2 regions of the Paenibacillus sp. FSL H7-0735 genome follow, and region 2 is predicted to be linked to the other one. Evidence: riboswitches for the same ligand, from Rfam matches in the RefSeq annotation. Region 2 holds a riboswitch; the other holds the start of a gene.

Region 1 (16,370 bases), 2.4 Mb from region 2:
TTAATCGCTTGCACAGCTGCCTTCACAGCTTGATAGCCAATACCAATGGGGTCTTGTGTAACAGCGCCAGCCACAACACCACTGCGGATAGCATCCATCAACTGCTTGCCAGAGTCAAAGCCGACGACTACGATCTTACCATTCATTTGCAATTCATTTACTGCATTAGCCACACCTACAGCAGAACCTTCGTTAGAGCCATAGATTCCTTTCAGATCCGGATTTGCCTGCATCATCGCTTTCGCAAGGTCTGTGGACTTTAACTGATCTCCACCCCCATATTGCGGCTCTAACACTTGAATATCCGGATATTTTGCTTTCATTTGTTCCAAGAAGCCATCGCGACGCTGTTGCCCTGTGCTGCTCGTTTGGTCATGTATGACAAGGCCCACTTTACCTTTCTTGCCAATCAGTTCAGCCATTTTATCTGCGGCCAAAGCAGCTGCTGCTTTATTGTTAGTCGCTGCTGTTGCTACAGGGATATCACTGTCTACACCAGAGTCGAAGCCGATGATCGGAATCTTATTTTCCTTTGCCTTTTCTAGATAAGGAATCGCAGCCTTGCTGTCTAGTGCGGCTAGCGCAATTGCTGCTGGCTTCTTGTCGAGAGCTGTTTGCAGCATCTCAATTTGTTTATCCACCTGACTCTCATTTTCTGGACCTTCGAAGGTAATCTCAACATCAAATTCCTTAGCAGCTTTCTCCGCTCCTTGCTTCACCGCTTGCCAGAATTGATGCTGGAAACCTTTTGATATGACTGGAATGTACGGTTTGTCTGAACCGGATGCACTCTTGTTACTATCATTGTTGTTACATGCACTCAGCGATGTAGTGACTAATAACAGACAGGCAAGCATGATAAACCCTCTACGACGCAGTTTCATTTGAATCTTCCCCCTCGTCATTTGCTTTGTATATCACTCCGGATGGAGATCATACCAAGTTTATTGCTTACGGCGGCGTAGAATATCAGCGTAAACCGCAATGATGATTACAACACCGACAATGACCGTCCGCCATTCCTGAGCCACGGACATAATCTGCAAGCCATTCGTCAGCACACTCATAATCAGTGCGCCAATAATCGTGCCTAGAATAGAACCTACACCTCCACTTAAGGAAGTTCCGCCAATGACCACTGCCGCAATAGCCTCTAGTTCATAACCGGTGCCCAGTGATGGCTGTGCTGAATTCAAACGTGATGCCATCAGGATACCTGCGATTCCGCTAAAGATCCCTGTAATGGAATAGATAATAATCTTCCATTTGACTGTGTTCACACCTGATAAGCGAGTAGCTTCTTCATTACTGCCAAGCGCGAAGTTGTAACGCCCAATAATCGTCTTAGACAAGATTATGCTTGCGATCATACCGAGTAATAAGAAGATAACGATGGTATTGGGTATACCGGGGATCATTTTACCCATAGCGATCTTGGCGAAGATCGGATCATCGTTGAAATAAATGGGTTTGGCTCCTGTAATGACAAGCGACAAGCCTTTGGTGACCATCATAATCGCCAGAGTGGCGATGAAGGGTGGGATGTTCATCTTCGCCACCATCAAACCGCTGATGAAGCCGCACAGTGCTCCAGCCAGAATCCCACCTACAATGCCTAACGGGACGGGCAGACCCCAGAAGGTAATAATGACTCCAACCATAACAGATGAGAATGTCATTACAGTACCCAGAGCGAGGTCGATGCCACCCGTTATAATAACAAAGGTAGCTCCAAGCGCTAATACTCCGATTACAGCTGTAGAAACTAGAATTCCGACAAGATTTGAGAATTGAAAAAAGTTACTGGAGGATAAAGAGAATACGATGACCAATATGATCAGACTTGCAAATGCCAATAATTTTTGTTTGAATCCGGATTGCCCTCCCGTTTGCTTCATACCCGCTGGCTGACTAATCTCTTTATCCGCGATCTTCATAGTCCTGACACCTCCGGTTAACTCTTGAACAGTTATGAACGTTTCGTCGCATATTTCATAATCGCCTCCTGCGATGCTTCTTCTGCGGGGAGTTCTCCTGTTATACGCCCTTCACACATAATGATAATCCGATGGCTCATTCTTAGAATCTCAGGAAGATCTGAAGAAATGATAATGATCGCCTTCCCTTGACTCGCAAGCTGATCCAGCAGCTTATAAATTTCACTTTTCGCGCCTACATCAATACCTCTTGTGGGCTCATCGAAGATGAGTACATCACAGTCTCTCGTCAACCACTTGCCGATGACCACTTTCTGCTGATTACCCCCGGACAGAAACTTAACCTTTTGACCTACACTTGGAGTTTTGGTGGCTAGCGCTTCAACATGCTGCTCCGCTGAGCTTCGCATCTCCCGCTCCTTCATCCAGCCAAATGAATTACGGAATTTATAAAAGGAGGCAATCGCATTATTCATGCTGATATCCATATCCACAAGCAGTCCGAAACGTTTACGGTCTTCGGACAAATACCCAATACCATGCTGTACCGCTTGATGTGGCTGACGTATACGAACCGATTTTCCATGGAGCATAATTTCACCTTCATCGATGGGATCGGCACCAAATACGGCACGAACAACCTCGGTGCGTCCAGCTCCCATTAAACCAGCGAAGCCCAAAATCTCACCTTTATACAGATGAAAGCTGATATCCTTGAACGCATGCCCTCTAGAAAGATTCCGAACTTCTAAGACAACTTGCTGAGTCTGTTTCGCAATCGTTGGTTTCGACGTTTGATATAATTCACGTCCAACCATCATGCTGATGATCTGATCAATCGTTATTGAATCGGTACGAACGGTATCTACATAACAACCATCGCGCATAACTGTAATGCGGTCTGTAATTCGCTTCAATTCATCCATGCGGTGAGAGATATAAATAATTCCCACACCTTTATCTCGTAGCTGCTCAATCATTCGAAATAACTCGTTAATTTCTGTATCTGTTAACGCGGCGGTTGGTTCATCCATGATCAATACCTCGGCTTGGAAAGACAAGGCTTTAGCGATTTCAACCATTTGCTGATTAGCAACGGTCAGGTCTGATACCAAAACTCTGGGATCCAGCTTCAGATTCATTTGATCAAACAAAACCTGAACTTTTCGGTTTATCTCTAAATCATCAACGAACCATTTCAGAGCTTTTCGCGGCTCTCGTCCAATGTAAATGTTCTGGGCGACCGTAAGATGAGGCATTAAATTCAATTCCTGATGGATGATACTAATTCCAAGCTCCTGTGCTTCACGGGTATTAACAATCTCCACTTCATTTCCCTTGTACCACATTTGACCAGTATCCTTGGAATAGACACCTGTCGCAATCTTCATAAGGGTAGACTTGCCAGCGCCATTTTCTCCTACTAACGCATGAACTTCCCCACGCTTCAGCTCAAATTGACATTCATTCAAAGCATGAACACCTGGGAAAAACTTGTTGATTCCCTCCATACGAAGCAACACTTCGTTCATTTTGATATCCACCTCAAATTCTTTGAGAATGCATTAACCCTTAAAGTAATCGCTTTCAATCCGGAATGTAAAATCATTGTATTCCCTATAAGTTGCCATTGTAATGGAATAATCTCCGTAAAAAAGTTTAAAATTTTATGTTTTACACAAAAAAAAGCTGAACCGAGAGCACCTCAGTTCAGCACAAATGTTATACCCTAAAAATCACATGTCAGCGATCCCTCTTACAGGCTTGCGCCATTTCCAGCCACCAATGTGAAGGTCTTAGGAATTCCCTTATCATACACGTCGGAAGATAGATTAGGTTCTTCTACTAATTGGCGGATCACTAGTCCGCTATTAGCTGCAGCGGTTACAATTTCTCCGAGTGTCCAGCGGCGCCAATACACAACACTATGCTCTTGTTCACCTGCTGGTGTACCTGTGGAAGGCAAATACTTGGAATAGGATACCTTCTTCTCTTCCAATGATGAGTCAAAATAATCTCCGTTTACTTTGTGTTTGCGTACCTTCGCAGTAGATCCCTTTGAGGAAATAAGCTTGGTCGTTACCGGATGAAAATCGCGGAGTACAAATACGCCTCCAGGAGAAAGCAATCGGCGAGCTGTTTCCATGAATAGTGTAAGGTTAGTAAAGTAATGAACAATTCCTAACTCCGCGAAGACGATGTCATATGAACCGTCAAGGACGTCTTCTGGTAGCTTAAGAATATCTGAGACGATATAGGTTAGTGGTACCCCTGCTTCTTGGGCAAGATCAGCCGCATATCGCGCATTGGCTTCCGAGAAGTCAGCAACCGTTACTTCCGCACCTAGTAATGAGAGTGCCACGGCCTTCATTCCGTTTGAGCCCATTAAATTCATCATTTTCTTCCCCTTCACCTCTCCAAAAAAAGAAAGGAGCGGGTAAAGCTTTGCACTTGGTTCCTTTATTAATTTTGCAGCTGCTTCTGACGGTGTACCAAACCGAGTTACCCAAGCGGTATAAGTATCTTCGTTCCAAAGCTCTTCGCTTGTTGGCACAGCGTTTTTTTCTGCCTGATTATTTGAATATTGATTCTGCTCTTCCATCCATTACTACCCCTTTATGTGTAAAATATCTGTTATGAAGCATTCTGAATGGCATCAGCCATCCGGATAGTTTTCCTTCTTCCCGCGTACAAATATACTGCGAGTCCAATCATAACGAGCAGTCCACCTGCCCATTGTAAGGTTGTTAGCTGTTCACCCAAGAGTAAATACGCTAAGATACTGGCACCCACTGGTTCTCCTAAAATGTTCATTGAAACCGTAGTCGCAGATACATATTGTAGTAACCAATTAAACAAAATATGGCCAAACACCGTTGGCACCACTGCTAATAATACAAAGATTCCCCATTCCTTGGCCGGATAATTAAAAAAGGAAATCCCCATGAACAGATTGTATACGGCGAACACGCCAGCGGCTGACAAGAAGACAATCAAGCTATATAAATAAGAGGGCATGCGCACCACTAGCTTTTGACCGATCAGCATATGTATAGCTACCGCGACAGTGCCTCCGACCGATAATAGATCACCTTTAAGATTATCTGCAGAGATTCCAATATCACCCCAGCCGATAAACACGACACCTCCAATTGCAATGCCAAGCCCTAGAATAGCAGACAGAGCTGTCTTTTCCTTATACAAAAAATAAACACCCAGCATAATAAATACAGGCTCCAGTGCCATGATCATTGTTGAACTAGCTACCGAAGTATACTTTAATGATCCCATCCATAGCAAAAAATGCAGCGCAAGCATTGCGCCTGAGAGGATGAGCATTAGCCAGTCTTTTTTACGAAGAGCAAAAGCAGCTCCACTATAGGGTCTTGCAAAAGGCAGCATCAGCAGTGAGGTAAATAATAATCTGTACATGCCTTGTATAGATGCAGGTGCATCAGACCATTTAATAAAAATGGCGGAAAAAGAGATGGCCACAATCCCTATCAACATTAATAGTGGAATCGGAAGTGGCGGTTTTTTAAGTTTCACATGTTACGCGTCCTTTCAATATCTTAAGTCACTTATGTTAATTTAACGCAGACCGTAAAAAAATGCATCTATTTTCATAAGATTTCACTAAAAAAAGCACAAGCAATGTCATTTCTGACGAAAGCTCATGCTTCTTAAAAGGCTACGGCTTCAGAACAACCTTGATGCAATCTTCTTTTTTCTCACTAAAAACGTCATAGCCATGCTCCGCTTTACTAATTGGCAGGCGATGCGTAATGATATCTGTAGGATCAAATTTATTTTCTTTAATCATCTTATACAGCAACGGCATATAGTGAATCACCGGCGCTTGTCCCATCTTTAATGTGATGTTTCGTTCAAATAGCTGACCCAGCGGGAACATATTGTAATTAAGTCCATAGACCCCTACAAGCTGGATGGTTCCGAATTTACGTACGATATCCGCGGCCATTCTGAATGCACTGAGCGAGCCCCCTTGCAGCTTCAGAACCGTTTCCACTTTCTCCAAGGCAGATATTTTGGCATCTAGACCCACACAGTCAATAACTACATCTGCGCCCCCATGAGTGATCTCCTTCAAATGAGCCCCAATGTCCTTGATCTCTTCGAAGTTATAAACTTCAACATTATTGGTCAGCTTCGCATGTTGCAATCGGTAGCCGATATGGTCAACAGCAATGACTCTAGAGGCTCCTTTGATCCAGGCAAACTTTTGAGTTAGCAGTCCCACGGGCCCGCAGCCGAGAACAATGACCGTATCTCCCGGCTTCACTCCCCCGCTTTCTACTCCCCACCAAGCAGTAGGCACAATATCAGATAAGAAAAGAATTTTCTCATCTTCCATTTCTGCATCCTCCGGAACTACAAAAGGCCCAAAATTACCATAAGGTACCCGCAGCAATTCAGCTTGTCCGCCAGCAAAACCGCCATAAGTATCGGAATAACCAAGATAACCGCCTGTGTCCTTGGCGTCATTAGCATTGTCGCATTGGCTCTCCATCTCATGCTGGCAGAAAAAACACTGCCCACAGGCGACATTAAAGGGGACGATGACTCGGTCACCTTTTTTGACTCTAGTTACGTCAGGTCCCACTTCCTCAACAATCCCCATCGGCTCATGACCAATAACATAATCATCATGCATACCTGGAATTTCTCCGTTATAAATGTGCAGATCCGAGCCACAAATCGCCGTAGTGGTAATCCGAACAAGAATGTCATCTTTTTTCTCAAGCTTCGGATCAGCTACTTCTTTAACTTCCACTTTTTTCTTCCCTTGGTAGGTTAGTGCTTTCATGCTGTTAATCCGCTCCTTTGGAGATGGTCTAGAGATATAACGTTCATACCTTTCTATGTTATATCCCTAAGCCCTAACCTCTTATCCATGAAGAAGCGGAGAATACATCATCAGTGCGTAATTATCAGTTACAGCTTCATCTCCAATTAGATCTCCAGATCGGGTATATACTTTTCGACTGATCTTATTACTGCGTATATATCCGCCCCAAGGCTCTAGACTAATCCTATGATCACTTTCGTATACTTCATAATCATAAAGCGCCTGCTCATTGCATCTCCATTCCCCGTGTAAATGGCTATCGTCCAGCCAGAGCTTTAGTTGATACGTTTGAGCGGTGTTATTTTTCAATTGAAGATCCAAATAGTTATAAGAACAGGTCGCCCCGCTTCCAAAAGGTTGTGTACGTTGTTCATCTGGAAATACATCATAGCTGTGACGATGCCGTTCAATAACGGTAAGTGGTGTGTGCAGTGCCATCCAATAGATCAGATTAGACAACTGGCATAAGCCTCCTCCAACCCCGGAATGAAAACCACCATAATGCAGCACCATACCCTCCAGATACCCTTTTCGTTTAGTGGGCTTACCAATACTTCTCCAGTAGGAAAAAGTCTCCCCCGGCTGCACAACAAGTCCATCCAGCTTCGCAATTGCCAGCCGTAAGTTAGTAATTTTATTGTATTGAAGCACCATATCTACATTCCGAAGACTTCTTAATAACGGGGTAGCATGAGTCATAGCTGCATAAGATAATGTTTCATCCGTACGCTGCTTCGCTATTTTGCTTCGTCCAGTGTACCATTTCAAATATCTTTTCCAAATAAAATATCGTTTGCCAGCAAACAATCTAAGGCGAGAACGCTGAATAGGCTTCATGGCAGCCTGGGGTGTATTCATCTAGAACTGAACCTCGCTTTCAGCTCGTAACTGGGCGAATCTACCTCCAATTATCGCATTATGATGCTTAACGATCTCCCTACTACTCAGAACCCCATTATCAAAGGTGCTATGAGCATCTGAAACCAGTACACTTTTATATCCCATGCTGTATGCGCGTCTTATTGTCGTATCCAGACAGAATTCACTTTGCATCCCACAGATCACCAGATTCGTGATCCCGAGCTTTTGGAGTTCATCTTGCAATTCCGTTCGGTGAAAAGCATCCCAAGTAGGCTTCTCAACGATAACTTCGCCTTCCTGCGGTGTGATGCGGTGACTGATCTGCCAAGTGGGTGTACCTTTTGTGTACTCCTCATCTTCGGTATGTTGAATATACACAATAGGAGTACCTGCTAATCGAGCTTTTTGCTGAAGGGAGACAATCCTGTCCATCACACCCTCTTCATCGTACAGCTTTAGTTCATAGGAGAACATGGCTTCTTGAACATCGATAATTAATAATGCTGTTGATTGTTCCAAATGAATAACCTCCAAGAGCTTTTTTCAAAATCATACCAGAAACTGGGACAGACTATCTACCTACTAGAAGTTACAAATGTTAAAAATAAAAACCGAGCATCTGTAAGCAGATACCCGGACGATTTCATCAATCTTTTATTTGCCACGCTTATTATGCCAGATCAATGCATGCAGCTGTGGAAGTACACGAACCTTGTTCATATCCGAATCCACGATTACTTTATTAAACAACCACTCCAGCCTTCCCAGAAGTCGAGCAGAAATGTTGCCCTCTTCCGTGACATCATCATTACCAGGCTGCAGAAAGAGCTGCACATTCGGATATCGCTGGTGAACGTTTTTCGCATAATCAAAATCATTATCATCAAACACTACGACCTTCAAGCTATGCGTAGAACGACCCAGTTTCTCCATCTTACTCATGATGTTATCTAACATTTCCCAATTCGTTGTCATTCCTGAGCTTGGGGGTTTAGGGCTGATTGTCAGCACATCCACGTCATTGAACCAATCCTGCCATTTACTCCCCTGAGTTTCTATCGCTGCTTTTATTCCACGCTCATGAAGCAGACTGATGAAGGTACCCATTCCTTCACCAATCAAGGCAGGATTACCGCCTGAAATCGTAACACAGTCGAAATTATCTCCAGCTAACGCCAATAATTCATTTATGATTTCTTCTGCTTCCATCATGCGAACCTTATTCTTAGCCGTACCATCCCAAGTAAAAGCGGAGTCACACCAGCCGCAGCGATAATCGCAGCCATAGGTGCGGACAAACATCGTCTTCACTCCAATTACCGCACCTTCGCCTTGAATAGTTGGACCGAACATTTCAATTACAGGAATCTTACTCACAGTCACAGCCTCCATACAAACGGTAGGATGGCCCTTCATCCGGAACATCTTCAGCCAGCACCTCTGCCCAAGAGGTTGGAGTCTCCCATAGCTTTACCGAGTATAAAGGCAACCCTGCTTGCTTAAGCTTGTAGGCAATATATGAAGACATATTCTCCACTGTGGTGCGGAAAGACAATAAGGCTACTTTGGAGCCCGTATTCGTTAACGTCTCTAACACAGGTTCATTTCCCATAGCAAGAAAAGCGTGATCTAAACGATCTACAAGGCTTTGTTGTACTGTCATTTTGATATCGCTAAAATCAATGACGAAGCCTTCATCCGAGTGGCCTTCCGCGGCCATAGGTTTGCCCTTAAGCACTACTTCGAGCTTATAAGTATGTCCGTGCAGATTGCTGCATTTCCCTTTGTGTCCCACTAACTGGTGTGCCGCATCGAACGTAAATATTTTGCAGACTGAAACCTCGTTAAGCATTAAGAACCGGCCTCCATTCTCTCCGCCTCATATTGCTCAAGACCACGCTGACGCAATAGACAGGCTGGACAAGTACCGCAGCCACTGCCAATAATACCGTTGTAACAGGTCAGTGTGTGTTCGCGAACATAATCAAAATACCCCAGTTGATCGGCCATTTCCCACGTTTCTTTTTTATCCAGCCACATTAGGGGAGTGTGGATCGCAAACTCATAGTCCATAGATAAGTTCAGCGTAACATTCAATGATTTCACAAAAACATCACGGCAGTCCGGATAACCGCTAAAGTCCGTTTGGCAAACCCCAGTGACGATATGGGAGTACCCCAGTTGTTTAGCTAATATTGCGGCAAAAGATAAAAACAACAAATTCCGTCCATCGACGAAAGTACTTGGAAGCTCATCCCCTTCACCAGCCACGATATCTATATCCTGACGGGTAAGTGCATTGGGTGCCAGCTGATTAAGCAGCCCCAGATCAAGAATATGCTGTTTTACATTAAACTTAGCTGCTATCTCTGTTGCAACTTCGATTTCAGCCGCATGACGTTGATTATAGTTGAAGGTAACTACCTGCACTTCCTCATACTGCTGCAATGCCCAAACCAGGCAAGTGGTGCTATCTTGTCCGCCGCTGAATACGACGAGTGCTTTTTTGTTCATATGAATCTCTCCTTATCACAAGTTGGAATTTAGCGGTTGTCCACTTTTTCTGGATAGAGGTCGTGATTGATTAAGCGGTGTTCCGCCATCGCCTCATACTTCATACCCGGTCTTCCATAGTTGCAATAAGGATCAATTGAAATGCCTCCGCGCGGAGTGAACTTGCCCCATACCTCAATGTAACGCGGATCCATCAGTGAGATCAGATCATTCATAATAATGTTGACACAGTCCTCATGAAAGTCACCATGGTTGCGGAAGCTAAACAGATACAGCTTTAATGATTTGGATTCCACCATTTTTTGTTCAGGAATATACGAAATATACAGCGTGGCAAAATCCGGCTGACCCGTTACAGGACACAAGCTAGTGAACTCAGGGCAGTTGAATTTAACAAAATAATCACGTCCGGGATGTTTGTTATCAAACACCTCCAGAATGTCTGGATCATAACCAAACTTGTACTGTGTTCCCTGATTACCAAGCAAAGTAACTTCTTGCATTTCCTCTTTCAATCTTCCTTCTGACACGACAAAAAACCCCTCTCTTTTCCTTCGGCCTTGGCCGGTAATGGAAAGAAGAACGAGATTTCGAAAACTTGGCTCCACTAAGAAGAAACGGAAGCAACGTCCGGATAAAGGACAGCAACCGCTTGTACTGTTTAATATATTCTTAGTTTTTTATAGAGGGAGTTCGCGAACCTCTCCTGCACAACTTTAGTGCAGACTTCTTCTTAAAGCATAAAGCATATTGCGTCTTGAACTATACCATGGGTAGCCCGCTCCTGACAAGTTCTACTCTTTACTGTTACCTTATACAGATCAGCAAATAACTCCAGATTAACGTGGATAGACCTGCGTATGTAGAGATTAGGAAGCTCAAAACCAATGCCAATTTGATTGTGGATTTCTTTTTAATGACATGAATTATTCATATGGTTAATTAAGATGCGGCAAAAAAAAGGATTCAAATCCTAAGAAAAGGGTAACTTATTCATAATAATCTTCGAGCTAAGGGTGGGAGCATTTTATGGAACAAAGTATACAGCAGCTTATGGATTGGCTTAACAATCATTTGAATGAAACAATCGCAATTGAAAAGAAAGAACTTCGTGATTTGGATAAAGTTCATTTCAATTTAGAGTCCGTAGATTTCCGGAGTGCAGACGATGTTATTGATGAATATCTTGGAAGTGCACTGATATTAAGAGGTTTCGGCAGCACACTTAACGCCGATGGTGAACTGGTATCCCTGCCACAATCCACTTATGATTTAGCTGTTGAAGGTCTTCAAATCGTAGACTTAGCCGACCGCAAGGCAGAAATAACTACGGACAGAGCTAATTACACCCTTTCAGTAGATTAAACGAACATGATTATGATAAGCAAAAAGAGCCCACAGCGATTGCGGGCTCTTTTTGCTTATCATTTATTCTTCTCCAATGATCTCCACTTCAGTTTCCAGCTCTACACCGAATTTATCCTTCACAGTCGCTCTTACATGGTGGATTAGCCCGATGTAATCACTGGCTGTTGCATTATCTGCATTCACAATAAATCCCGCATGCTTCTTGGATACCTCAGCACCGCCGATTCTTGTACCCTGTAAGCCGCTCTCTTGAATTAACTGACCTGCAAAACGGCCTGGAGGCCGCTTAAATACACTCCCACAGGATGGATACTCAAGCGGTTGCTTCGATTCACGTAAATAAGTTAGTTCATCCATTTTTGCCTTGATCGTTAAAACATCACCGGAAGTCATAGCAAATTTGGCCTCAAGTACAATGTACTCACCGCTTGCGAACACGCTTTTTCTGTATCCCCATTGCAGCTCATCTCCTTGCAGAGTTACCAACTGCCCGTTCTTATTTATAGCTAGTGCACTATGCAGGACATCTTTGATCTCACCGCCATAAGCACCTGCGTTCATATAGAGCGCTCCACCGACTGTTCCTGGAATGCCACAGGCGAACTCAAGACCCGTAAGCTCCTTACCAAGCGCATATCTGGAAACATCAATTATTTTGGCACCACATTGCGCATATAAGAGATTGTCGCGAATCCCCATTTCGGTCAGTCCTGCCGTTTGCAGAACGATACCACGTACACCTCCATCACGGATAATCACATTGGAGCCATTCCCAAGTACCGTAAGGGTTATCCCATTTTGTTCTGCATATGTAACGATCTTTTGAATTTCATCATAAGTAGCTGGTGCAGCCAAAATATCAGCCTTGCCGCCCATTTTAGTGTACACGTGATCTTTTAAATTCTCATGACTTTTCACTATTCCTGCAGTCATTAGCTGCTCTAGGTCATCTTGAATTTTGTCAATATTCATGTTTTCATGCTCCTTTAACCATGTATAAATGATGGTCCTTGATCTATTTTAAAGAGTTATTATGAAATTGTAGGCAACCACAACTGTAACAACGAACAGGCTCCCTTGTCAATGACAGGAGCCTGTTCGTTGTATGATTTTAGATGATAATTACACAGCTTTATAGGCAGCAAGCTCGTAAGGAAGACACAGTGGCACACCCGTACGTGGATCCGGAACGATATCCGCTTCAATTCCAAACACTTCCCGCAATACATCTGGTGTCATAACCTCAGTAGGTGAGCCTTCGCTAACCACAGTACCGGACTTAATCGCTACCATATGCTGCGCATAACGAGTAGCATGATTCAAATCATGCACGACCATGATAATGGTACGGCCCTCTTCCTCATTCAGCTTTTGCAAAAGTTGAAGAACTTCGAGCTGATGCGCCATATCTAGGAACGTTGTAGGCTCGTCAAGGAATAAAATATCTGTTTCTTGAGCTAACGCCATAGCGATCCATGCGCGTTGACGTTGTCCACCTGAGAGACGGTCAATAGGGCGATCATGAAAAGATTCCATGCCCGTAACAGAGATGGCGTTGGAGATGATGTTGCGATCCTCAGCGGTCATCGTGCCAAATCCCTTTTGATGAGGGAAACGACCGTAGCTGACCAGCTCAGATACCGTCAGACCGTCAGGAGCCGTTGGGTTCTGCGGTAGAATCGCTAGCTGCCTAGCAACCTCTTTAGTTGAAAAGTTATGGATCGATTTGCCGTCCAGCATTACGGTGCCACTCTTCGGCTTCATAATCCGGGCCATCGTTTTGAGGATTGTAGATTTACCGGAGCCGTTAGCACCTACTAGTGCAGTGATTTTTCCCGTAGGGATAGACAAGTTCAATCCTTTAACTATAGTAGCCTCTGCATACCCAATACTTAATTCTTCTGTATTCAAACGTTCTGACATGATCTACAACTCCCTTAAAAGTTTTATGGAGCTATGCTCCTAAGTATGAACTAATTTACGCTTTAGACTTGGCGAGTAAATATAAAAAGTAAGGTGCGCCAATAATCGCAACCACAATGCCAGTCGGAACTTCCGCAGGTTGCAACACCCATCTGCCGATGGTATCAGCGGTAATCATAAGAAGCGCCCCTGTCAAAGCACTAGCAGGTAATAACACCTGATGACGGGGTCCCACGAGCCTGCGAGCCAGGTGTGGTGCTATCAGGCCGACGAAGCCAATACCTCCGCTTACTGCGACGCAGGAGCCGGCAAGCGCTACGGCTGTTACCAGAAGGAGAATACGTTCCTTCTCCACACGCATTCCTAGACCTAATGAAGTATGGTCCCCTAGATTCAATACATTTAGAACCCGGGCTTTATAGAAGGCGAACGGTAACAGAATCACGATCCAAGGCAGCAAAGCAAGGACGAATCTCCAATCCCCACCCCATATTTTCCCGGCGATCCAAGTAGCTACAAATTGATAATTATTAGGATCAAGCCTAAGTGCCAATACAAGCTGGCAAGCATTGATTCCTGCAGCGACCGCAATCCCGATAAGGATCAGCCTTGTAGGAGACAGACCATCTGCCTTCCGGTAGGCAAGAATATAGATTAAAGCTGCAGTCAGGCCAGCCCCACCAAGCGCTAGGAGAGGCAAGACAAATACCGGAGCTGCTGTTGTAGCCGGAAAGAACGAGATAAAAATGATTACAGCAAAACCTGCACCAGCACTTATCCCCAGCGTAGCCGGTTCAGCAAGTGCATTTCGCGCGAGACTTTGTAGAATACAGCCTGACACTGCAAAGCCCGCTCCAACTAACAATGAAATTACTATGCGGGGTAATCTGAAATCAAATAAAATAAGCTTTTGCTGATGTGTTCCATCACCCAGCAGTGTATGTAATACCTCCAGTGGGGATAGACGCATAAACCCTGTATTCATACTGACTATAAACACCACGACGATCAGTATAGCAAGGAGCGATAACACCGTTATGGTGCGTGTACGGCGTTCTTTTTCATCTGGAGTAAGGGTTATTTTGGGCATTACAGCTCCCCCTTCCGCTTACTCGCTAAATAAATAAAGAAAGGTACGCCGATGATGGCAATTAAGGCTCCTAGCGGTGTCTCATACGGTGCATTTATCATTCTTGCGGCAATATCTGCAAAGATAATCAATAAGCTCCCCAGAACAGCCGAGCAAGGTATAATCCAGCGGTAGTCCACTCCAACGAAATAACGTGTAACATGTGGAATAATTAGTCCTATAAAAGCAATCGGGCCAACCGTTGAAACCGCACTTCCAGCTAAGATAACCACAACAATCATACATGCCAACTGAACTAACCTTGTCCGCTGCCCCAGACCAACCGCAACTTCTCTTCCTAAGCTGAGTAATGTAACGGATCGTGATAACATCATCGCTGCAATTAAGGCTACGGCCACCCAAGGGAATATAATCTTGATCTGAGTCCAGCTAGCTCCCCCCATCCCACCGGCTAACCAGAAGGCTATATCCTGAGATAAGTTGAAAAGAATAGCTACTCCCTGACTAATAGCAACCAATAAAGCACTAACTGCCGAACCTGCTAGTGTCAATCGCAAGGGGGTCAGGCCATTAAAAGAAAGCGAACCGATTCCGAATACGATAAAAGAGGCCACAGCGGCACCGATAAAGCAATACAACATTAGTGAAGTGAATGAGAGTGAGGGTGCAAAAGCAAATACTATTGCCAACGCTACTCCTGCTCCTGCATTCAAGCCTAACAGCCCTGAATCCGCAAGCGGGTTTCTTGTCATCCCCTGCATGATAGCCCCTGCTACTGCGAAGCAAGCACCGACTAAGGCGCCAGCAATAGCACGTGGAAATCGCAGTTCTCTGATCACCTGATGTTTTTGTAAATCTGGATTGAAATGAAATATAGCTTCCCATACTGTAGCTAACTTGATATCTGCCGCACCCACTGAGACCGAAAGTGCCAATCCGAAGGCAATAGCAGCAAGTCCAAAAATAAGAATACCAATGGCAGCTGCCGGTCGGGTATGTAGAGCTTTTTTGGGTTCATTTTTATTAAGATTTGCGAAATCTGAGGGTGAAACCATGGGTTGTCTCCTTATTCAATAGTTACAATGGTTTATATGATAACAACAATCATTCTCATTATCGCAAAAATATTTATGTTGTACAATTGCAGGAACGATTTTTCCGTACTATGGGATTGGTTTATAAAAAAATGGTGCAGATCTTTGTATCCCGAGATACTTGATCTGCACGCCCTCCCCCAACGAAATGATCAGTCTCATTCATGGTGAATTACGACTTTTATTTCACAAGACTTTTTAGCACATCGTCAATGATTTTGCTGCCAGCGTTCGCACCACTGTAAAGCCAGCTGCTTGTTGAGCTCATTTCATGCACATTTCCAGCTTTTACAGCTGGGATACCCTTCCAGATTGCACTATCTAGGATCTCCGAACCCTCAGTCTTATCACTATTTACAAGGAAAATATGATCTGCGGTCAGCTCAGAAAGCTTCTCTAGCGAGATCGGATTCCAAGTTGCTCTTGTTCCTACTGGGATCTCTGTTACTAAGTTAGGCAGCTTTACGCCAAGGTCTGTATATAATACAGCACCACTGCTGCGGGTTTCGTCTACAATATAGAAGTTTTTTTGCACCAACCATAGAATAGCCGCGGACTCTTGTCCAATAGCTCCTGCAAGCTGTTCTTTCGCAGCCGCTGCTTTAACATCATAATCTTTAATGGCTTTTTCTGCTTCAGAGGTTTTGTTCAAAATCTCACCAATCTTGAGCAAAGATTTGCGCCAATCTTGATTTAGTTCATCCCCAATTACA
Region 2 (16,370 bases):
ATCGCTGCCTCCAATCCTGGAGCACCTTTCGGCTCAGTCGACAAAGCTGCACGTGATGTAATTGAGGAAGCTGGATTCGGGGAATATTTCTTGCACCGTGTCGGACACGGACTGGGCATGGATGTTCATGAATATCCATCACTTCACGGACAGAACGATGACATTATCGAGATCGGCAATGTGTTCACCGTTGAGCCAGGAATTTATGTGCCTGGACTAGCGGGTGTGCGTATCGAAGATGATCTGATTATTACAGCTGAAGGCGCAGAGACCTTAACAAGCTTCCCTAAGGAACTGACTATTCTTCATTTGTAGAAAAGAATTACAAGCCCACGGTCAAAAACACAGAGCAGCGATTCCTCCAATAATGAGAGAATCACCGCTCTGTGTTTGTTTTTATTTAAACCTGTGTTCCCCACATCCCGCGAATCGACCCAGCCTCTTTAACCATCCTGCCGACCAGCTCCGCGACTGTAGGTATATCTTGGATCATTCCTGTTACTTGACCTGCCCAGCCGATGCCCTCTTCTTTGATACCATCATAAATCCAGCGCTTGTTGGCTGCACCACTGATATATTCTTTTAATGCTTCATAGGTCGGTGTCACGCGCTCGATTTCAAGGATTTGATCAATGTAGTCACTACGCAACACTCGTGCGGGTGCTCCAATAGAACGTTTGATTACAACCGTATCCGACTCTGAGCTTTCTACTAAAGCTTTTTTATAAGAAGCAGCCGCGTGCACACATTCCACTGTAGCAACGAAACGAGTGCCCATTTCGATTCCCTCAGCCCCAAGCGCATGAGCAGCCATCCATCCACGGCCATCTCCGATCCCACCTGAAGCAATCACAGGGATATTAACCGCATCGACCACTTGAGGAACGAGCACCATGGTTCCAACATCGTCACGCCCTAAGTGACCCCCGCCCTCTTGCCCAACAACAATAACCGCAGAAGCGCCTAATTGTTCGGCCTTTTGGGCTTGTCTGCGTGAGGAGACGAGCACGAGCGTTTTAATATCGGTGGGCAGTAACATTTCCAGTATAGGGGCTGGATTCCCTCCAGTGAGGCTCACCACGGGAACCTGCTCGTCGATGGCGACCTGCACCCGGTCTTCATAACCAATCCCATGCATGCCGATAGCAAAATTAACCCCAAATGGCTTGTCTGTTAGTGTTCGTACCCGCCGTATTTCTGCACGTAAGGCCTCAGCATCCGGAAGACTCATTGCTGTGACCTGACCCAGTCCACCGCTATTTGAAACCGCAGCCGCGAGGTCTGCATAACCTAAATAAGCAAGTCCTCCTTGAATAATAGGATATTCTATGTGCAATAACTCCGTAATACGGGTGTTCCATTTCATCTTCATCTACACCTTTCCTATCTTTAAGCAAAGCAGAATCACGGCAAATAAAAGGGCAACTCCCCCTGCCAGATAATCTATCTGCTGAAATTGCAGTCTTTTAAAAGAAGTCCTTCCTTTACCATTACCATAAGCACGCGCATCAATTGCATAGCTCAGCTGTTCAGCACGTTGAATCGTTGTGAAGAGCAGAGGAATAATGATCGGAATGTACGCGTATATCCGTTTAGGCAGTGACAATACTGTAAGATCATAACCTCTAGCCTTTTGTGCGAGAAGGATACGATCAAGCTCCTCCTTGAGGGTAGGGATAAAACGGATCGCAATCACTATCATTAAAGAGAACTGTTCTACGGGTACCCCCAATTTGGATAGAGGGGCAAGCAGCTTTTCCAGACCATAAGCTAAGTCCAGCGGCTTAGTAGTTAAGGTTAGAACTGAGGCTAACAAGATGAGCAATATAATACGCCATACAAAACGTAATCCTATTCGCAGTCCCTCTTCAGTCACCTCGATAAAAAACCATGACCAGAGAACCGTCCCTTTGGTGAACACGGCATTGTAAACAAAAGTAAACAATAAAATAAATAATACCGGCCGCAGCCCTCGCCAAAAAAAATGCACAGGAACTTTCGACAGTAACAACATTCCCAGTACAAAAAAGGTTGCAACAACATAACTAATCCCCGTTCCAAGCATCATAAAGCTAAGCATGAGTATCACGATACTCACAAGCTTTGTACGAGGATCTAAACGATGAAAAATCGAATGTGTCTCCACATATTGACCGACTAATACGGAATCAGCCATGCTCTTGCCCCCTCGAATGCCAAATCGGCAAAATCGCTTCGAGGATATCCTGCTCTTTACAGCTGGCAACTTCAATCTTCTGGTCAGATAATTCCTCCATTAGCTTCAAGAGCTGTACGGGTTCAGGCAAGGATAGTCCAAGTTCCAGCAGTAATTCTTCCTTTTCCAGAAACAATGTTCTGATATCATGATGCCCTTTTAACTGACCTTCATGAAAAACAATGACCTCATCCGAGTATTCGGCAACATCATCCATCTGATGCGAAACGAAGAGGATCGTGTGATTGTCTTGTTGCTGCCATTCCTTTAGTAGCTTCAGCAAAGACACTTGGCTAGCAGGATCGAGACCCGCTGTCGGTTCATCCAAAATCAGCAGCTTCGGATTTGTCATCAGTACAGAGGCAATAGCTACACGGCGCTTTTCACCACCGCTTAACTGGAATGGATTTAAGGGGAGAATTCCCTCAGGCAAACCCACTTGTGGCAAAATCGTTTCAATCGCCTCTGTAATTTGCTGACGTGAAGCGCCCTGTTGATTCAGAGCAAAAGCAAGCTCCTTATACACCGTTGTTTCGAATAGCTGATGCTCAGGATATTGAAAAACGAAACCCAACTCAGGGACAACCTTTAAGCGCCCTTTGGCATCTCTGCTGGCAGGCTGCTGATTAATCCAATAGTCTCCTTTTACGGTGGGAATCAAGCCCTTCAGCACTTTGACAAAGGTAGACTTTCCTGCGCCTGTTGGACCGATAATAGAAATCCATTTGCCCTCAGGAATAGTGCAGTTTATATTGTGCAAAGCCACATGATCGGCATAGTTCACACTTAGATTTTTTAATTGGTAGACCATTGTGATCGAATTATCCCCTTCCAATCGGCTGTTAGCGGTGCTGCTGAATGGAGCAATGTATGTACACGCACTGCGAAGGGCAGATGTAATTGATAGTCCGCAACAGGCATGGTTTCAAAAAAAGTCAGTGGATCGCCGTCAAACTCAAGTCGTCCTTGGTGCAGGAGTAATACGCGTTCTGCTGCAAGCACTTCCTCCATATGGTGGGTGATATGAATAAGGGTCAGGCCTTGACGATGCAGCTCTTGCATGATGGAAAGAACCTGCTGTCTTCCCTGAGGATCAAGCATTGAGGTAGCCTCGTCAAAAATAATGACTTGCGGGCGCATCGCCAATATAGCTGCGATAGCGACACGTTGCTTTTGACCTCCAGATAACTGATGTGGCATAGCCTCCAGATAATCCTCCATTTGAACGGCCTGCAAGGCATGATCCAATCGGCTGCGCATTTCCTCCCTCGGCACACGGATATTCTCCAAACCAAAAAGCACCTCATCCATAACGGTTGTGGTGATAAACTGATCCTCTGGATTCTGAAAAACAAAACCGATTTGCTGATGGATCTCCGCAAGATCCGTTGGTTTTGCCGTGTCCAAGCTCTTAAATTGTACAGCCCCTTTTCGTGGCAGCAGCAGTCCGTCCATGAGCTTTGCAATAGTGGATTTGCCAGAACCATTCGCGCCAACTATCGCCACAAACTCCCCTGCTTCTATCGTAAAGCTAATATCCTCCAGGAGAGGTTGTCCCTTTTTATAATAAAAACAAACTTGATCGAAGGTAAGCATTTATTCACTCCCCTTTTGAAGGTGCCAAGCAGCAAAAAATGCCTCAATGCTGTTCTCGGAAAATGCAGGTGCAGGCTTCTCCCATTTTGTCACTTTTGATCCATTCACAGCAAAGATTTCACCGGTTAAATCCGCGTCGGACTCCCTCAATAATGCAGTCACGAAGGAAGCAATATCCTCCGGGTCACCTATTCTCCAAAAGTCAGGCAAAGGTTCATTCCGACTGGCATGTTTTTCCCTCAGATGGTCAATTATAGGTCTGGTCATATCCGTTAACGCCGCTGGAGAAATCGCATTGACCCTAATCTGGTCACGTTTCAGCTCTGCTGCGAGCGTCCACATCATGCCGAGTATTCCAGCCTTGGCTGCACTATAATTCACCTGACCCACGGAACCTGCTAGTCCAGCAGCAGAGGTCATCAACAGGATATCCCCACCTGTTTCACGCATATGCGGTAATACTCGTTGAATGCAATAATAAGTACCATTTAAATGCACATCCAGAACAGTCTTCCACTGTTCATCCGTCATACGTTGACATTTCTGATCCTGCAAAATCCCCGCGTTAGCTATCAACACCTCGATACGACCGTATCGGGCAATGACCTCATCTACCATGGCAGTGACTGCGACTGGATCGGCTACATTAGCAGCGTACCCTAGCGCCTCTCCGCCTGCCTGGCGGATCTCGCGCACAACCTCATCGACTAAGACTTGTTTCGTACCATTTACAACCACTATATAACCTGACTTACCAAGCTGCATGGCGATACTACGTCCGATCCCTCTTGTTGCTCCAGTAATTAAGGCTACTCTATTCATCACTACACCTCTTTCACTGCAAAAGCTCCCGCAGCAATAACATCGCCAGCTTCTGTTGTAAGGATCACTTTCACAAAGCAGTCGTCAGCTGCAAAATCAAAAATCACGACACTATCGACCTCTATAGGCTTATGAAATTTCATATCATATTGTGTGATCCACTGTGTAGGGTGCTCAGCAATGTACAAGGATTGGGCTAATCCCATAAGATACATCCCATGTGCGATGGGTCGCTTCAAGCCAGCCTTGGCAGCGGCATCTACATCTAAATGTATAGGCGCCAAGTCTTGGGAAGCAGCTGCATATTGCCGGATAGCTTCAGCTGTTACGCACTTTTTTATCATGATCATCACCTACCCGAATTAACACTGTTTCTGCGGTGACTATTAGCTTACCCTCACACCTACAAACCAGCGTATGTATGTAAAAAGTCAGTTTACCCTGTCTTCCTTCTTTTTGCACCTCGCCCGTTAACGCTAATTCACAATCCAAAATCATCCCCGCCGTAATCGGAGCCTGATATGAAAATTTCTGAGTGCCGTGAAGCAAGGGTTCACCGATGATTAACCAAGGAATATCGAAGTCTTGCCAGAAAATAATAGGCATCGTCGCAGGAGCAATCAGCTTTCCATTTATCGTCTGCATGGGTGCTTCGATACTCTGTGCGTAGTCCGAAATCCAATCAGCAGTCATATGGATCTGATGTCGGACACTGTTCATTCCATAACCTCCACGAGTGTTGCCAGACCTATCCCGCCGCCGATTCCCAGAGTAGCAAGCCCTCGTTGGTAAGGAGCATGTTGCATTTCAGCACATAACCGAGTCATTAAAATAGCCCCGGAAGCTCCGTATGGATGGCCTATTGCTAATGCCCCCCCGCCAAGATTGACCTTTTCCTGTGGAATTTGAAGCTCATTCAGTGAAGCCAATACTTGTGAAGCAAAAGCCTCGTTAAACTCTACGATATCTAAATCGGCAACGGTAAGCTTTTGGCGTTTTAACACCTTTTGCACAGCTGGTACAGGCCCCATCCCTAAATAGTTCGGATCTACACCCGCAGCTTGCGCATCCACGACCCGTAAAATAGGCTTCAGCTTAAGCTGCTGGCATTTCTCCCGAGACATCATTAATAGAAGCGCTGCGCCATCATTAATAGGACAGGCATTTCCAGCAGTGACGGTACCCTTTTCTTCAAAAATTGGCGGCAGCTTTTGCAGCTTGTCCAGACTCGTATTAGCCCGAGGACATTCGTCGGTGTTCACCCACTGCCCCTCTACCTGAAGAGGTACTATCTCCTGCTGAAACCGGTCACTTTGCTGAGCATGAACCGCCTTTTGATGGCTTTTCAAGGCATATTGATCCTGCTCTTCTCGAGAAATCCCGTATTTCCGAGCTACATTCTCTGCAGCAATTCCCATATCCGGATCACCGTAAGAGCTAGGCGTAAAATGTGCACGGGTATATAGCTGCGGAACCCCCATTAAGGTCTGTGGTTTAACCATTTTCCATGGAGCACGGCTCGTACTTTCGACACCACCCGCTAAATAAATCTCACCAGCGCCGCTTTGAATCAGTCTTGCTGCTATATTAATTGCCTCTAGCCCAGATCCGCACTGACGATCCACGGTGACGCCCGGTACCGAAACAGGCAGCCCCGCTTCAAGCGCAGCTACCCGGGCAATATTACCTCCTGGGCCCACAACATTCCCAATAATGACATCATCGATCAGTTCTTTAGGCAAGTTCGTTTCGGCTACAATATGCTGAATAAGCGGCGCCAGTAATGCTTCCGGCTCAAGTGTACTTAATAAGCCACCCATTCTGCCAATCGGTGTACGTTTTGCCATGACAATTACTGCTTCTATCATACCATCGCTCTTTTCACATAGTCTTTCATCGCTTGCCGGGCAATTTTTCCACTGCTTGTATAGATAAATTCATCCAGGGTTAACAGCTGCTTCGGCGCTTTGTAGCTTGCTAAATACTGGCGGCAATAATTCTTAATTTCGTCGACAGATAAATGCTGCTCTCCGCTCCACTTCACGAGGGCTATCAGCTGTTCTCCCCAGTAATCGTCAGGCACGCCAAGCACCATCACTTCATCTATTTCCGGAAGAAACTCCAGCACCCTCTCTATTTCTTCTGGATAAACGTTCAGGCCTCCGGATATGATTTTATTCTTCAAACGTCCCGCCATATATAAATAACCAGCTTCATCCTGATAAACATAGTCTTCTAAAATAAGCCATCCCTCTCTAAAAGCTGCTGCTGTCTCATTCGGCAATTGATGGTAGCCTAAAAATATCATATCACTACGCACATATAGCTGCCCAATCTCCCCAGTAGGGACTTCCCGGAACTGTTCATCACGAATGGAAATTTGCACCCCGGGATAAGGTTTGCCTATAGAGGTCGGATTATGCTCGGTCAGAACATTCAAATAACTAATATAACTCGCTTCTGAAGAACCGTAGGATTCATAAAGGCGCGCTCCACCAAACACTTCCATGCCCCTTTTCTTGGACAACTCCGACCACTTTGCACCTGAGCTAATAATCGCATCAATCTGTATCTGCCCAGGTACAGCCTGCAACATCATGGATTCGATCATTGTTGGTACGACGAACAGCACCACACCCGGAATTTGCTGGCACAGCTCTAACACCTTCGTGGCACTAAATTTTTGTGTGATATGAAAGGTTGCTCCACAATATAGACTCTGCATTACGGCGAATAAGGATAGGGAATGCACAAATGGACCTGGTGCCAAAACATCCTTCATAGCGTCCAATTCAAAAGCAATATTCGAGACCTCAAAGCTTTTTAACCATGATAAATGGGTACGCATATAACCTTTGGGCAACCCGGTTGTGCCTGAAGTAAAGCCAATAAATAATAATTCATTCGTCTCATCCAACTCAGCCTCCGGCTTCAGGGCAGCCAGCCACTGATCATAGGAACTTGTTCGTTCATTTGAGAAGGTCAGTGTTGGGATCGCTTGATCCTTGAGGACCAGATTCTTTGCGGCTTCCGGCTCGGCAAAAATCATTGTCGGCTGGCACTGTTCTATAATAACCTGCAGTTCATTAGCACTCCATTTGGGATCTAAGGGAATGGGAACACAGCCCGCATAAATCGCCCCCAAGAAAACCTCAACAAATTCAATACGATTCGTAGATAAAATCGCGATTTTGTCATGCCTCAGACCCTTTTGCTGTAGGCCATTCGCGATTCTCCGCATCGTTTCTACTAATGTTGTATAGGTATGACTTGCTAGGTCATGGGTTAAGGCAATGTTGTCAGGCTGCTGTGCTGCATGACGCAGTATAGGAACTACTAGATTCATCCTTGATCACACCTGTTCGTAATTTCTGTGACTACCAATTATATACATTTTCTTCAATCGGACTGCCCCGCAAGTCCAGCCCAGACTAAAGGATATGTGATAAGCGCCATCGCAGGCGCTCCTGTTAAACTAACCCGCTAAAATTGCTATGATAGCTTATTTTAGCTTTATATTATTTTTATGTACACATTTTCATGTAACTATTAAGTCCATCTTACAACTAAAAAAATAGCCAGCACGCATCGATTATGATCGGTACGCGCTGGCTGTATTGTTGTTTAGTCCTTCTTTTGAACGGTCGATGGTGTACCCTCTTCAGCAAAAGTAAAGGTTCGGGCGATATATAAGATAGGTGTGCTTACTGCGGTTAGTAAGAACTTCGCTAGATAAGTTGTAAGCAAAATTTCAAGCCATACATTCCAGTCATACAAGCCCGCAAACGCAATGGTGCAGAAGATAAGTGTATCCACAAAGGAGCTAATCATCGTACTGCCGTTGGAACGAATCCACAGCTGACTTGAGGTGCTGTAATATTTACGAATCCAAGAGTACAACCGAACATCTAGGAACTGACTAATGAAGTAAGCAGTAAGACTACCCAAAGCTAGTCGAGGCATCAGCCCAAAAATCGTCTCCAAAGAAGACTGAGCGATATCGGTCTCCTGTGGCTTAAATACTAGTACCATCTGCATAATGACTGTAGTCATAAGCAAGGTGAAGAAACCAAACCAGACCGCTTTACGTGCTTCCGCTCTTCCGTACTTCTCATTAAGCAAATCGCTGGTCATATACAAAGTGACATACATCGTATTTCCGAGTGTCATCACAATATCAAATGGCATAGCAATCGTCTTAGCTACCTGAATGTTAGCAATTACAGTAGCAATACCTACCCAGGCATACATTCCACTTTTCCCGAACAGGCGGTAACAGAGTAGAAAAAAGGCAAAATTGACAATAACAAATAAAACTCCCCACAACAAATTAAACATATTACTGAAACTCCTCCTAGTTTTGTTTACGCGGGATGGTTACGAACCGCGGCTTACATTATTAAATTTTTGGAACAAAACATTAATACTCTATCACAATAGCGCTTAACAATCCATAAAAATAATATTTTTATATGAAATTGGTAGTTCCAGTTCTTTTTTTTCGACAATTATCTAAAATAGTCAGCAATAATTCATTTTTTTCAGAAAAAAATGCTCTATAGGACAAAACTTTCACTATTCATCCAGAGGTTAATTCTATAGAATAGTATCAAACACCTTATTCCCGATCCATTTAGTAGAAATATGACATAACTATGGAATATATCTCGGGTCGCCAATTTCCAGCAGTTGGCCTGGAGTATCTAGTGAAGACCAAAAAAAGAAATGACCTCACCGTCCATAAAAAAAGGAGAGAACGATATGTTTCGTATCAAGCATTCGATCAGTCGCAAATTCACGCGTTTATTATTTGTTGTTCTGTTGCTCACGTCTCTTTTGTTAAGCACCAGCTTCTACTTTATCTCCATCAATATCTTCAACAGCTATGTTATGCCACAGATTAACAAAATCCTTACTGCCGCTGCTCAGGACGTATATAAGAATCTCAACGTAATGCACGCCCAGCAAACCCTAAATAAGAACGATCAGTCTGCCACCAATCTCGAGTTCTATTTTCAGGAAAAGAGGAAACAACATGGAGTGGAAACCATTTTTCTGGTCAATCTGAAAGGGAAAGAAGCTGAGATTCTATCCGCAGATCACGATGCAAAATTGCAACGGGCAGAAAGTGTCACCGTATCCTCTGCAATGCAACAAGCCTCTAAAGGAAAAACTGGACTAAGCGATACATATAGCGACGCACATGGTATACATAAAACAGCTTATATCGGTATTCCCGGAAGTACGATGGTTATCGGTGTAAGCAGTGACGTAAGCTTCATTCAAGAAAAAACAGACAGTATTCTATGGACAAGTGCCGGAATCACACTTCTGACGTTGATCATCGGTCTAACTGGTGCATGGTTTATGAGTGTGCGTATAACACGTCCAATCTCAAAACTGGCAGCTTATAGTGCCCGGCTCGCAGAGGGAGATTTCACCGAAGAATTATCAGTTAAAGGAAATGACGAAGTTGCACAGTTGTCCGTAAGCTTCCAAGCGATGACCCAACGCCTGAAAGAAATGATCGGACATGTACTGGTAACCTCTAATACTGTCGTTGCGGATTCCAACTCTTTAAAAGAACGTGTTGAGGTTCTCAACGATATGGCGGATCACTCCAGCTCATCGGTAGTAGAAATCGGCAAAGGTAGTACGACTATCGCTAGCAGTGCATCAGATAACTCGAGAGCAATGGAAGAAATCAATTTAGGCATTCAAAGTATTGCCTCAGCAGCGAATGAAGTCACAGAGCAAATCAGTGAGGCTTCCGCTGAAGCAAGTGGCGGTAATGAAATTGCTCAAAGTGCCGTGCTGCAAATGCGCCAGGTTGAACGTGCTTCCCTACAGTCGCTGGATCAGTTACAAATCATGAATGAGCGTTCAGTAATGATCGGAGAAGTCGTTCACAGCATTACTGAAATTACGAAACAGATCCAAATGCTGTCGCTGAATGCTTCAATCGAAGCTGCACGCGCAGGAGAGCATGGACGCGGCTTTGCTGTTGTTGCCGGAGAAGTACGCAAGCTGTCTGAACAATCCCGTAACGCAAACGAACAGATCCGTGACTTCCTACTTGGCCTTCAGGAAGATATGAGCCGCTCCGTTACTGAGATGAACCACGTGAATTCTGAGGTTGCCTCTGGAGTCGGCAAGGTAGCAGAAGCAGGTGATGCCTTTAATCACCTCTTGATCCTTATCCAAAGCATCAATCACAGCATCCAATCCGTATCTGCGGCTACACAGCAAATCTCGGCAAGTACAGAAGAAGTCAGTGCTTCCGTCGAAGAAACTGCACAAATTACATCAAGATCGCAAGAAAGTGCGGACACACTCGCTGCTAACTCAGAGCGGCAGCGCGTCGAACTGGAAGGCCATGCAGAAACCGTTAAACATCTGTATGAGCAAGCCAAGAAACTCCAAGAAGCTGTGCAGCAATTTAAGATTTAACGCTTGAAAACCAATAACCCCCGTTCACACGAAAGTGTTGAAGGGGGGTTTTTAGTTTATGGCTCACTAGCGCTTGCTGAGGTCTCGTTTAGACTCGGCTGCATGCGCTAGGCTTGCGCGGAGCTCTCGCTTAGACTCAGGGTGCATGTACTAGTTTGCGCGAAGCTCTCGCTTAGACTCGGCTACATGTACTAGTTTGCGCGAAGCTCTCGCTTAGACCTCAGCACGCTATTTGCTGCTGGCTTGCGGACTCAGATGCCGCTATTACTCGAAAAACTGCCATTTGGAGGCTTTTTCGGACTCGAGAGACGTTATTGCCTCATAATCAACCCAGACTCAGCCTATTTTGTTCAAATAGCGCCTCTGGTGTCCAAAAACGCTCCAAAATAACCCTTTTATCGCAAATAAGGTCTCCTGAGTCCGGAGCCAAGTTACTCAAAGTTCCTCCATGGATGCTACCTACAGCAAATTACTCAAAGTTCCTCCGTGGATGCTACCTACTGCAAATTACTCTAAGTTCCTCCGTGGATGCTACCTACAGCTAATTACTCTAAGTTCCTCCGTGGATGCTACCTACAGCAAATTACTCAAAGTTCCTCTGTGGATGCTACCTACAGCAAATTACTCAAAGTTCCTCCGTGGATGCTACCTACTGCAAATTACTCTAAGTTCCTCCGTGGATGCTACCTACTGCAATAGAATCAGCTACATGCACTAGCTTGCGCGAAGCTCTCACTTAGACCTCAGCACGCTATTTGCTGCTGGCTTGCGGACTCAGATGCCGCTATTACTCGAAAAACTACCATTTGGAGGCTTTTTCGGACTCGAGAGACGCTATGGCCTCATAATCAACCCAGACTCAGCCTTTTTTGTTCAAATAGCGCCTCTGGTGTCCGAAAACGCTCCAAAATAACCCTTTTTTCGCAAATAAGGTCCCCTGAGTCCGAAGCCAAGTTACTCACTCAGTAAAAACTAGGTTACTCAGCTTTCATTCAGCTTTTATGGCTAAGCAAACATCACTCAACTTAGTGTCGCGGTGCCCAGAGGATGACCGATACACCGATCACACAAATACCTGCTCCGACCCAGTCATATACGTCTGGTGTCTTCTTGTCTACAAGCCATCCCCATAAGACCGCGAGCACGATAAACACCCCGCCGTAAGCCGCATACACTCTGCCGAAGGAAGGGAATTTCTGCAACGTAGGGATAATCCCATACGCTATCAGAATCAAGGACCCCACTAAGCCGTACCAAAGTGGCCTTGATTCTCTCAACCATAACCACACTAAATATCCGCCACCGATCTCAGCAAGGCCAGCAATTATAAATAGCAGAATGGCAAATAACATGTCATCCCTCTTCCCTGTCAATCTCCTAAAAACGCAAAGGTTACTCATAACAAATTGTACTCATGGTTCATCCGTGGGGCTACCTACAGCAAACTACTCAAGGTTCACCCGTAGAGCTACCTACAGCAAACTACTCAAGGTTCATCCGTGGGGCTACCTACAGCAAACTACTCAAGGTTCACCCGTAGAGCTACCCACAGCAAATCACTCAAGGTCTACCCGTTGAGCTACCTACAGCAAACTACTCAAGGTTCACCCGTAGAGCTACCTACAGCAAATTACTCAAGGTTCACCCGTAGAGCTACCTACAGCAAACTACTCAAGGTTCACCCGTGGTGCTACCTACAGCAAATTATTCAAGGTTCATCCGTAGAGCTACTACAGCAAATTACTCAAGGTTCATCCGTGGGGCTACCTACAGCAAACTACTCAAGGTTCATCCGTAGAGCTACTACAGCAAATTACTCAAGGTTCATCCGTGGAGCTTACATTAAATTGTGCTGGAGCAGCAATAACACTAGCAGCAGCACAACCTCCAGCAGCTCGTTCAGCGCGCCGTACACGTCGCCGGTGAGCCCGCCGAGCCGGCTGCTGATCCGCCGCGCAGCTGCGGTGCCGCAGGCCAAGGCCGCGACCGGCAGCAGCAGAGCTGCCGCCAGATGCAGCGGCCACGCGGCTAAGCCAGCGCCGAGCGCCAGAGGCGCAGCGGCGGCGGCCAGCGAGAGCAGCGCGGCGACTGCCAGCGCGCGCCGCTCATGCGAGGAAGCAAGGCCGGCGAAGTTCGCGGCCAGCCCCTCGTCTCCACGGGCAATGGGATAACGCACCATTGCCCGCACCATATACCAGCGGCTCCAGACCGCTGGTACCAAGAGCAGCGGCAGCTCGTAGTAGGCGTAGCCTTCGATTAGAACTGCCAGCAAAGAAACTTTAAACAGCAGGAGCAGCACGCAGGCGAGTACGCCCATCGCACCCACACGGCTGTCCTTCATAATCTCCAGGGCACGCTCCCGTGGCCGATAGCTGAGCAGACCATCTGCGCTGTCCATCCAGCCATCAAGATGCAACCCGCCTGTGAGGCTTACCCACAGAATCAGAGTGATCACTGCTGCTGGCCAAGCAGGTAAAAGCAATCCCGTCAGGGCTGCTCCAGCAGCTACGCACAGCCCAATTGCTGCGCCTACCATGGGATAGAAGATCACACTGCGGCGCAGCAGTTCAGGAGAGAACCCCGGATCACCTTTTACAGGAAATCGGGATAAGAACTGAAAGGCAGCTACGGCCGCATCCCTACGCTCCCTCATAAACGATACTCCCTGCTCTTAAGCTCAATCGGAATTCCAACAGTTACTAGAAAGACCTGTTCGCATTGCCGAGCGATCAGGGCGTTCATTCGTCCCGCCAGATCACGATACAATCGGCCAAGCGCATACTCCGGAACAATCCCGTCGCCAACCTCATTAGTGACCAGAATAAGCGTCCCTTGAAAAGAACGCACACTGTCTTCAAGTCTTGTTATCTCACTCTCAACAAGCTCTTGCCTATTTTCAAAACCTTCCACGGCCAATAATGCATTGGATAACCATAAGGTTAAACAATCTACGAGCACCGCTTTTTCACCCGATAATCGCTTTAGCAGATCTGGTAAATCATACGGTTCCTCAAGCGTCTCCCAAGCGTAACCACTTTCCATTCGTTGATGCTGATGCAGAGCAATCCGTTCCTTCATTTCGTCGTCAAAAGCCTGTCCGGTTGCTACATAGAAGGCCTGATCTGCCAGTGAATGCATCAATTTTTCTGCAAAACCACTTTTACCGCTACGTGCGCCTCCCGTTACAAGAATGCTCATCGTTGACCAGCTCCAGAGATGCCTGCACTTTCAAAGGTTGCCATTTCGCTCAAAATGCGGCAGATCGCCTCGATTAAATGAAGGCATAATACTCCCCCTGTTCCCTCACCCAATCGCAGACCGAGATTAAGCAGCGGTTCAAGTCCAAGCTGCTCCAGCATTAGCTTATGACCCCGTTCTCCTGATACATGAGAGGCTATCATATAAGCGATGGATTCAGGTGCAAGGGCTTTTGCCACAAGCGCTGCCGCCCCCGAAATAAAACCATCCAAAATGATAGGTGTCCGATTAGCAGCCGCACCAAGAATCAGTCCCGCCAAGCCAGCGATTTCCAGTCCACCAACTTTAGATAATACATCCAACGGATCTGCTGAATTCGGCTGATTTACCTTTAAGGCGCGTTCCACTACTGCAATTTTATGTAGTAAACGTTCATCATCAATTCCCGTTCCTCGTCCCACAGCTACTTCAGGGGCTATTCCTTTGAGAGCACATAGAATGGCAGCACTAGCCGTAGTATTCCCAATGCCCATTTCGCCTGTTATAAAAATCTCCGTTCCGTTCTTAACCGCTTCCTGCGCAACTCTTATCCCAACAAGAAGAGCATTCATGGCATCCTCACGACTCATCGCAGGTTCCACAGCCATATTATCCGTTCCCCGGCGCACTTTACGATCAATCAGATCGACATGACTAAGATCGCCGTTTATGCCGATATCAACAAACTGTACCTCTGCCCCAGCTTGACGTGCCAATACATTTACAGCCGCTCCACCGCTGAGAAAGTTATGGGCCATCTGCAGCGTGACTTCCTGTGGAAATGCGCTAACCCCTTCGCAGCATACCCCGTGGTCAGCAGCCATCACAACAACTGTTCGTTTGGTGAAACTAGGCTGCTCTGTACCCGAAATTCCAGCGAGCTTAACAGCGAGAGGTTCCAATTGTCCCAAACTGCCCGGAGGTTTGGTCAGAATGTTCAGCCGATGCTCCGCCTTGAGGATGGACTGATCATCAGCCGGTATGATTTGTTTAATTACGTCTTGAATATCTGAAAACATAAAATTACAACCTCCTATTAAATGTATCCGTATAACCTATTCTATCTCATATTCGCAGAAAAGCCCCCATCTATGATAGAGGGGGACTTCTAGAATTACAACTTCACTTTCATAAAATCTTCGATTCTCTCCAGCGCCTCCGTCAATTTTTGTAAGGAAGCGGCATAGGAGCAGCGGATATACCCCTCTCCGCCTGCTCCAAACACATGACCCGGAACCGCAGCGACACCGACCTCCCTGAGCAGCTGCAAAGCGAAGTCTTCTGATTTCATTCCGGTGTGAGCGATGGAAGGAAAGGCATAAAATGCGCCCGCAGGTTCATGGCAAGGTAGTCCTATGGATCGAAACCCACTAACCAGCAGCTTTCTCCGCTCATCGAAGCATTGCTTCATATGTTCCTTATGCTGCATTCCGTTGCGCAATGATTCAATCGCAGCAATTTGACCGAGCACCGGGGCACACATCGCAGTATATTGATGGATTTTTAGCATCGCAGCAATTAATTCTCGATCGCCACAAGCATAACCCACTCTCCAGCCAGTCATTGCAAAAGCTTTGGAGAAGCCGCTAATCACAATCGTCCTTTCCAGCATCCCGGGAAGAGAGGCGATGCTGACATGCTGACTGTCATACGTAAGCTCGGCATAAATTTCATCTGAAATGACCAGTAGGTTATTCTCTTTTACAATCTGTGCAATAGGCAGCCAATCTTCATAAGTCATTACTGCACCTGTAGGATTAGTCGGAAAATTCACCATAAGAAGCTTCGAACGTGGAGTAATCACCTTCCGTAACGCTTCAGCAGTAAGCTTAAACCCCTGCTCGGCCGATGATTCTACCTCCACCGTAACCCCCCCGTTCAAATGGGTAATCGGCGAATATGCGATATAGCTGGGAGAAGGGACGATAATCTCATCCCCAGGTGTAATGAAAGCTCGTAATGCCAAGTCCACAGCCTCGCTGCTGCCCACCGTAACCATAATCTCATCGTTTGGCTCATAACGAAGCTTGAAACTTGTGTGCAGATAAGT

The links. Region 2 has a riboswitch for preQ1 ahead of NSS82_RS07300 (queuosine precursor transporter). Riboswitches for the same ligand answer to the same signal wherever they lie in the genome.
Region 1: linked by a shared signal. The riboswitch ahead of queF (preQ(1) synthase) and the one ahead of NSS82_RS07300 (queuosine precursor transporter) in region 2 are both predicted to bind preQ1.

The regions. Positions count from the first base shown of each region.
Region 1 is NZ_JBBOZH010000001.1:3,964,978-3,981,347, forward strand. Features, by position in the region: gene NSS82_RS17945 (ABC transporter substrate-binding protein) at 1-884, opposite strand, end outside; gene NSS82_RS17950 (ABC transporter permease) at 945-1,937, opposite strand; gene NSS82_RS17955 (sugar ABC transporter ATP-binding protein) at 1,970-3,469, opposite strand; gene NSS82_RS17960 (class I SAM-dependent methyltransferase) at 3,694-4,539, opposite strand; gene NSS82_RS17965 (DMT family transporter) at 4,572-5,486, opposite strand; gene NSS82_RS17970 (zinc-dependent alcohol dehydrogenase) at 5,629-6,765, opposite strand; gene NSS82_RS17975 (VanW family protein) at 6,847-7,665, opposite strand; gene NSS82_RS17980 (cysteine hydrolase family protein) at 7,666-8,187, opposite strand; gene queE (7-carboxy-7-deazaguanine synthase QueE) at 8,323-9,045, opposite strand; gene NSS82_RS17990 (6-pyruvoyl trahydropterin synthase family protein) at 9,038-9,520, opposite strand; gene queC (7-cyano-7-deazaguanine synthase QueC) at 9,520-10,182, opposite strand; gene queF (preQ(1) synthase) at 10,212-10,685, opposite strand; PreQ1 riboswitch class I at 10,849-10,892, opposite strand; gene NSS82_RS18005 (hypothetical protein) at 11,212-11,547, shown strand; gene murB (UDP-N-acetylmuramate dehydrogenase) at 11,611-12,522, opposite strand; gene NSS82_RS18015 (ABC transporter ATP-binding protein) at 12,673-13,473, opposite strand; gene NSS82_RS18020 (FecCD family ABC transporter permease) at 13,529-14,563, opposite strand; gene NSS82_RS18025 (FecCD family ABC transporter permease) at 14,563-15,618, opposite strand; gene NSS82_RS18030 (iron-hydroxamate ABC transporter substrate-binding protein) at 15,839-16,370, opposite strand, start outside.
Region 2 is NZ_JBBOZH010000001.1:1,582,582-1,598,951, reverse strand. Features, by position in the region: gene NSS82_RS07350 (M24 family metallopeptidase) at 1-315, shown strand, start outside; gene NSS82_RS07345 (NAD(P)H-dependent flavin oxidoreductase) at 401-1,366, opposite strand; gene NSS82_RS07340 (energy-coupling factor transporter transmembrane component T family protein) at 1,373-2,176, opposite strand; gene NSS82_RS07335 (ATP-binding cassette domain-containing protein) at 2,169-3,026, opposite strand; gene NSS82_RS07330 (energy-coupling factor transporter ATPase) at 3,011-3,811, opposite strand; gene NSS82_RS07325 (SDR family NAD(P)-dependent oxidoreductase) at 3,812-4,633, opposite strand; gene NSS82_RS07320 (MaoC family dehydratase) at 4,636-4,977, opposite strand; gene NSS82_RS07315 (FAS1-like dehydratase domain-containing protein) at 4,952-5,353, opposite strand; gene NSS82_RS07310 (thiolase family protein) at 5,350-6,501, opposite strand; gene NSS82_RS07305 (AMP-binding protein) at 6,498-7,979, opposite strand; gene NSS82_RS07300 (queuosine precursor transporter) at 8,258-8,971, opposite strand; PreQ1 riboswitch class I at 8,982-9,027, opposite strand; gene NSS82_RS07295 (methyl-accepting chemotaxis protein) at 9,395-11,083, shown strand; gene NSS82_RS07290 (YnfA family protein) at 12,109-12,435, opposite strand; gene cobS (adenosylcobinamide-GDP ribazoletransferase) at 12,921-13,736, opposite strand; gene cobU (bifunctional adenosylcobinamide kinase/adenosylcobinamide-phosphate guanylyltransferase) at 13,733-14,281, opposite strand; gene cobT (nicotinate-nucleotide--dimethylbenzimidazole phosphoribosyltransferase) at 14,278-15,339, opposite strand; gene NSS82_RS07270 (aminotransferase class I/II-fold pyridoxal phosphate-dependent enzyme) at 15,435-16,370, opposite strand, start outside.